Regions from separate parts of the Intestinimonas butyriciproducens genome, predicted to be linked through region 2. Evidence: a T-box and tRNA genes for the amino acid it is inferred to sense, from the RefSeq annotation. Region 2 holds a T-box; the other holds one or more tRNA genes.

Region 1 (3,415 bases), 1.0 Mb from region 2:
CAAACAAACCCTAGAAATCCCTTGTAAAATTCCGTTGGAGTCCGTATAATATAGGGTACTGTGGAAGCCTACAACGACGTAGAGAGAGGAAGTACCCAATGGAACGCACAAAGATCGCGCAGATTTTCGCGGATCGGGAGGCATTCGGCGGCAAGGAAGTCGCCGTGTCCGGCTGGGCCCGCACGATCCGGGACATGAAGACCTTCGGCTTTATTGAGCTCAACGACGGCTCCTGCTTCAAAAATTTGCAGGTCGTTATGGATGCCGCCGCTCTGGAGAATTATAAAGAGATCGCCGGACAAAACGTGGGCGCCGCCCTGTCCGTCACCGGCACCGTGGTTCTGACCCCCGAGGCGAAGCAGCCCCTGGAGATCAAGGCCGCCGCCATCTCGGTGGAAGGGGCCTCCACACCGGACTATCCCCTCCAGAAGAAGCGGCACAGCGTGGAGTATCTGAGGACCATACAGCATCTTCGTCCCCGGACCAACCTCTTTTCCGCCGCCTTCCGGGTGCGCTCCGTGGCCGCCCATGCCATCCATACCTTCTTCCAGGACCGGGGCTTTGTCTATGTGCACACGCCCATCATCACCGCCTCTGACTGTGAGGGCGCGGGAGAGATGTTCCGTGTCACCACGCTGGACATGGATCACCTCCCCAGAACAGAGGACGGGGCCGTGGATTACAGCCAGGACTTTTTCGGCAAGCCCGCCAATCTCACTGTGTCCGGACAGTTGAACGCGGAAAATTTCGCCATGGCTTTCGGAGACGTATACACCTTCGGCCCCACCTTCCGCGCCGAGAAGTCCAACACCACCCGTCACGCCGCCGAGTTCTGGATGATCGAGCCGGAGATGGCGTTCTGCGACCTGGCGGGAGATATGGATGTGGCGGAGGCCATGATCAAATTTGTCATCCGCACGGTGATGGAGAAATGCCCCGATGAGATGAATTTCTTCCAATCCTTTGTGGATAAGGGCCTGAAGGAGCGGCTGGAGCATGTGGCTTCCTCCGACTTCGGACGGGTGACCTACACCCAGGCGGTGGAGCTCCTGAAGCGGTCCGGCCACAAGTTTGACTACCCTGTGGACTGGGGCTGCGATCTTCAGACCGAGCACGAGCGGTATCTCACCGAGCAGGTGTTCCAAAAGCCGGTCTTTGTAACGGACTACCCCAAGGAGATCAAGGCTTTCTATATGCGCCTCAACGACGACGGGAAGACGGTGGCGGCTGCCGACTGCCTTGTGCCCGGCATCGGCGAGATCATCGGCGGCTCCCAGCGTGAGGAGCGGCTGGATGTGCTGGAGAACCGGATCCGGGAGCTGGGCATGGACCCCAAGGACTACTGGTGGTATCTGGACCTGCGCCGTTATGGCGGCTGCAAGCACGCGGGGTTCGGCCTGGGCTTTGAGCGGATGGTCATGTATCTCACCGGTGTGGGCAATATCCGCGACGTCCTGCCCCATCCCCGCACCGTGGGCAGCGCGGACTTTTAAAGAACGTGAAAATAATCATCCACCGGCAAAGCCGGTGGATGATTATTTTCACCTTTCTCTCGAGCTATGCCCCGGGAGGGGGTGGCGGTCCCTGTACCCAATATTTTGGGATTCATCGTGTTTTATCGCGTGATTATGGGTGACAAACGCAGGCATAAAAAAACCCTCGCATCCTTTGGGATACAAGGGTTTTCCTTACTGGTGGAGGAGGATGGATTCGAACCATCGAAGTCGACGACAACAGATTTACAGTCTGCCCCCTTTGGCCACTCGGGAACTCCTCCATATGCAATTGACGCCTTTCAAACAGACGATGGAGCTGGTGGACGGATTCGAACCCCCGACCTGCTGATTACAAATCAGCTGCTCTACCAGCTGAGCTACACCAGCGTATCGGACACTATAGCTCGTCCGCAGCGACGTTTATTCTATCAGATGGAAGGGAGATTGTCAACAGGGAATCCGGGAAAAGCACCAACTTTTTTATGCGTGCTCAAAAAATACTACAAGCAAAGATCATGCCAAATTGGAGATAGACGATTGTAATTCTGCATCGAATTGTGTTATACTTTTGAACGGAAGAGAGTGAAGTATAATTGGTAAGGGGGACGGACGATGGAACTGAATATGTCGATGAAACAGACCCAGACCCTGTCGCCTCAAATGATGCAGTCGATGGAGATACTCCAGATGGGCTCCCAGGAGCTTCTGGAGTACATCGAAAATCAGGTGCAGGAAAACCCGGTCCTGGAGATGGAGGAAAAATACACAGGCAAGGATGAGGGCGTAGACCTGCAGCGAAAGCTGGAGTGGCTGGAGTCCACGGATGCGCAAAACCGGGTCTATCACCAACAGGACAGTGAGGATGACGGAACGGACCCCGTCTCCAATTACGGGAACGCAGATGAGACGGAGGAAAACCTCTATCTCTACGTGCTCTCTCAACTGGAGCTGCTGGACCTGGAGCCGGAGCTCTTGGAGGCGGGGCGTTTTTTAGTGGAGTCCCTGAATCAGAACGGCTGGCTGGACGAGCCGCTGGAGGACCTGGCGGTACAGATGGAGAAGCCCCTGGTTTTGGCGGCACGGGCGCTGGAGATCGTTCAGAGCCTGGAACCGGCGGGGGTGGGGGCGAGGACCCTCTCGGAATGTCTGGTGCTCCAGCTCAAACGCCGAGAGGACAGCGGACTGGCAATCCGGATCGCCCAGGACCATCTGGACCCCCTCAGCAAGAATCGATACGGCTTCATCGCCAAGGCCCTCGGGGCCACGCAGGAACAGGTCTATGCGGCCTGTGAGCTGATCCGGTCGCTGAATCCCAGGCCGGGCGGCGGGTTTGCCGCCCGAGAAAACCTCATTTACATCAATCCGGATATTTTTGTCGTCAACTTTCCGGATCACTTCGAGTTGCTGACCAACGACTACTTTTTCCCCACCCTCAATGTGAGCTCCTATTACTGCAGGATGCTCAGGGACAGCAAAGACGACGAGGTGAAGGATTACCTGGTGAACAAGGTCCGGCAGGCCAAATGGGTGGTGCGGAGCATTGAGCAGCGGCGCTCCACCCTGATGCAGTGCGCGGAGGTTATGCTGGACCTGCAGGAGGACTTTTTCCGCCACGGCCCCGGCCACCTCAAACCTATGTCGCTGGCCGATATCGCGCAGCGGGTGGGGGTGCACGAGTCTACGGTGAGCCGTACGGTAAAGGACAAATACCTCCAGTGCTCCAGCGGCGTCTATCCTCTGAGCTACTTTTTCTCCCGCAGCCTGGGCGGCGGTGTGGTCGGCGGCCCGGGCGACGCCTCTTCTCCCGATACCGCCAAGGCGATGCTCAAAAAGCTTATCACGGAGGAGGACAAACACAAACCTCTCTCCGATCAGAAGCTGTGTGAACTCATGGCGAAGGACGGATGCGAGATCTCCCG
Region 2 (3,415 bases):
GACGACAGTGCGGGTGCGGCGTCCCTTGTTATGGAGGCAGAACAGAGCCTCTTTTCGGCCCGTACCGTGAGCGATGAGGTGTCTGCCCTTGCGGAAAAGCTCACGGAGCTGCGATGTGCGGCGGATGACGCCGCCGAGCTGGTCCGTGACTTGAGGGACAGCTTGGAGTTTGAGCCGGGAGAGCTGGATGAGTTGGAAAGCCGCCTGGACGTGATCTATCGTCTGAAAAAGAAATATGGTGCCACGGAGGCCGATATGCTCGCCTATCTGGAGTCCTGTAAAAAAGAACTGGACCAAATCCAGTACTCCAGCGATATCTTGGCACGATTGGAGAAAAAGCAGGCTGTGACCTTGAAGGAGGCGCAAATGCTGGGCAGTGCACTGTCCACGGTCCGCAGGGAATCGGCGGATGCATTGGAAGCGCGTATCCAGAAGGAGCTGGAACAGTTGGATATGCCCAAAGTCCGCTTTCATGTGGAGTTTGCGCCTAACGCCGCAGAATACGGCATGGATGCAACAGGAATGGATGAGGTCCAGTTCCTGATGTCCGCGAATGTGGGCGAGGCGCTCAAGCCCATCCAGAAAATCGCCTCCGGCGGTGAATTGGCCCGCATCATGCTGGCGCTCAAGAATGTCCTGGCGGAAAATGACGACGTGTCCACCTTGGTCTTTGATGAAGTGGATACTGGCGTTAGCGGCCGTGCGGCCCAGAAGGTAGCGGAGAAAATGGCCGACGTGGCCAGACACAAACAGGTTCTGTGCGTTACACACCTGCCCCAGATTGCGGCGATGGCGGATACCCATTTCTCAGTGGAGAAGGGGGAGCGGGACGGACGCACCTATACGGCGGTGGAGCGGCTGGACAAAACGCGCCGCCGTGAGGAGTTGGCCCGCCTTACCGGAGGGGCCCATATCACATCCGCCATGCTGGAGAGCGCAGGAGAGCTTCTGGAGGCAGCAGAGACGTATAAGAGAGGCTATAATGGGGAAAAATGAGCTCCCGGACCAGATCCGGGTCACCTTTCAACTGGAACGTGGGGAATATATCCGTGGAGTCCGGTACTATTTGAGAAAAAGTCACCTAGTAAGCTGGGTCCAGGTCCTGGTCATGCTGTTTGCGCTGGCCGCGACGGTCACGGTCACGCTTATGATGGGGAGACTCAACTTCCTGAACACCTTGGTGCTGGTCCTGCTGGCGATGGCTGCGCTGTATAGTCTGTGGTTGTATTGGATCAAGCCGGGGCGCATTTTTGACCGGGAGGCGGAGCTGGCAGAGCCTGTGACCTTTTTGTTTGCCCAGGAGGACGTGGCCCGGCAGGATGAGACGGCGGCGGCGCTTTTGGACTGGGATATCAAAAAGCTCTGGCGAGGACCGGAATTCTATTACCTCTTCGGTTCCAGTGAGGGTTATACGCTGCTTCCGCTGCGCGCATTCCAGGATGAGGAGGCACGGCTGCGCTTTGAGTCTCTGGCGCAAGAGGCAAATCCGGATATGATCTTCCGGCATTTTGGTTGACAATCCGTCCGGCATGTGCTAAAATGCTGTCACGTACAACGCGAGGATGAGGAACAGTAGCAGCCGCCCGTCTGCACAGAGAGCCCCTGTCTGGTGAAAAGGGGAGAGAGCGCGGCTGTGAATACCCCTCGGAGCGGCCTCTTGAACCGTCTTACAGCGCAGTAGAGAGAGTCGGGTGCGCCCGTTATCGCGCAGGGGTGTGTCGGCACCCCGTGAGGCCCGCGCCTGTGAGGGTGGGGCAACCAGAGGTGGTACCGCGTTTCGACGCCCTCTGTCCAATGGGACAGGGGGTGTTTTTTATTTGAAGCGGAACCGACACGAATGGAAGGGGCTTTTATGCAGAAAAGGCGTTTCGGTCCTATGATCAAGAGGCATCTCGGATGAACGGCCCCAAAACAGCGGGCTGGAACAGAGTGTGCTACGGTGGGCGGGGCCGTATGAGAGCATATATAGATGGAGCGAAAGCTGCAAGGCTATTTTGCTCAAAAGGCCCTCCCCCAAAAAAGCGAGAGGAGAAAGAAATATGACCATTTATGATGAACTGAAGGCCAGAGGGCTTATCGCACAGGTGACCGACGAAGAGGAGATCAAAGAGCTGATCAACAACGGAAAAGCAACCTTTTACATTGGCTTTGATCCCACCGCCGACTCCCTGCACGTGGGTCATTTTATGGCGTTGTGCTTAATGAAGCGGCTTCAGATGGCGGGCAACCGCCCCATCGCTCTGGTAGGCGGCGGCACAGGCATGATCGGAGATCCTTCCGGACGCTCTGATATGCGTTCTATGATGACGGTGGAGACCATCCAGCACAATTGCGACTGCTTTAAGAAGCAGATGAGCAAATTCATCGATTTCAGCGAAGGGAAGGCGCTGATGCTCAATAATGCCGACTGGCTGCTGAAGCTCAATTATGTGGAACTTCTCCGGGAAGTGGGCGCATGTTTCTCCGTCAATAATATGCTTCGTGCGGAGTGCTACAAGCAGCGGATGGAGAAAGGGCTCAGCTTCTTGGAGTTCAATTACATGATTATGCAGAGCTATGATTTTTATCATATGTTCCAGACCGTGGGCTGCAATATGCAGTGCGGCGGCGATGACCAATGGTCCAATATGCTGGGCGGCACCGAACTCATTCGCCGGAAACTTGGCAAGGACGCTTATGCCATGACGATTACACTGCTGCTTACCTCCGAGGGGAAAAAGATGGGCAAGACCCAGGCGGGGGCGGTGTGGCTGGACCCGGAAAAGACTTCGCCTTACGAGTTTTATCAGTACTGGCGAAATATTGACGACGCCGACGTGCTCAAATGTCTGCGAATGCTGACTTTCCTTCCTCTAGAGCAGATCGATGAGATGGATAAGTGGGAGGGGGCCCAACTCAATCGTGCCAAAGAGATTCTGGCTTTTGAGCTTACAAAATTGGTCCATGACGAGGTGGAGGCACAGAAGGCACAGGATGCCGCCCGGGCTCTCTTCGCCCAGGGAGGAGACCGTTCCAACATGCCCACCACCACGCTGACCGACGCAGACCTCAGCGACGGAAAGCTGAGCGTGGTGGATCTGATGGTGAAATGCGGCCTTGCGCCTTCTAAAGGCGAGGCACGCCGCCTGATTCAGCAGGGAGGGGTGGAAATCAACGGAGAAAAGGTGATCGATACCGCCGCTGTCTGTAAGGCCGCGGCGATGCGCGGCGAAGGATTGACGGTGAAGAAGGGGAAAAAGGTATTCCACCGTGTTTTACTGGCCTGAGAGATTGTTGCCGTTGCTTTGTGGAGAAGGGGGACGCCTGCGGGGCGTTCCCCTTCATAAAATTGTAAAAGAATTTTACGTGATAATGATTAGACAAAGCCTCCTGAGCATGGTATGATGAGCGTAACAGAAAGGGTGTGTGCGGCATA

What was found. The T-box of region 2 lies ahead of tyrS (tyrosine--tRNA ligase). A T-box ahead of a tRNA ligase gene usually reads a tRNA of that ligase, here a tRNA-Tyr.
Region 1: it encodes a tRNA-Tyr, which carries the amino acid that the T-box ahead of tyrS (tyrosine--tRNA ligase) is inferred to sense. The anticodon was not compared.

Annotation. Positions count from the first base shown of each region.
Region 1 covers NZ_CP011524.1:2,623,498-2,626,912, reverse strand. The annotation lists gene asnS (asparagine--tRNA ligase) at 99-1,493, shown strand; tRNA gene SRB521_RS13000 (tRNA-Tyr) at 1,693-1,777, opposite strand; tRNA gene SRB521_RS12995 (tRNA-Thr) at 1,808-1,883, opposite strand; gene rpoN (RNA polymerase factor sigma-54) at 2,109-3,415, shown strand, end outside.
Region 2 covers NZ_CP011524.1:1,618,600-1,622,014, forward strand. The annotation lists gene recN (DNA repair protein RecN) at 1-996, shown strand, start outside; gene SRB521_RS08110 (YcxB family protein) at 983-1,516, shown strand; T-box leader at 1,551-1,791, shown strand; gene tyrS (tyrosine--tRNA ligase) at 2,040-3,266, shown strand.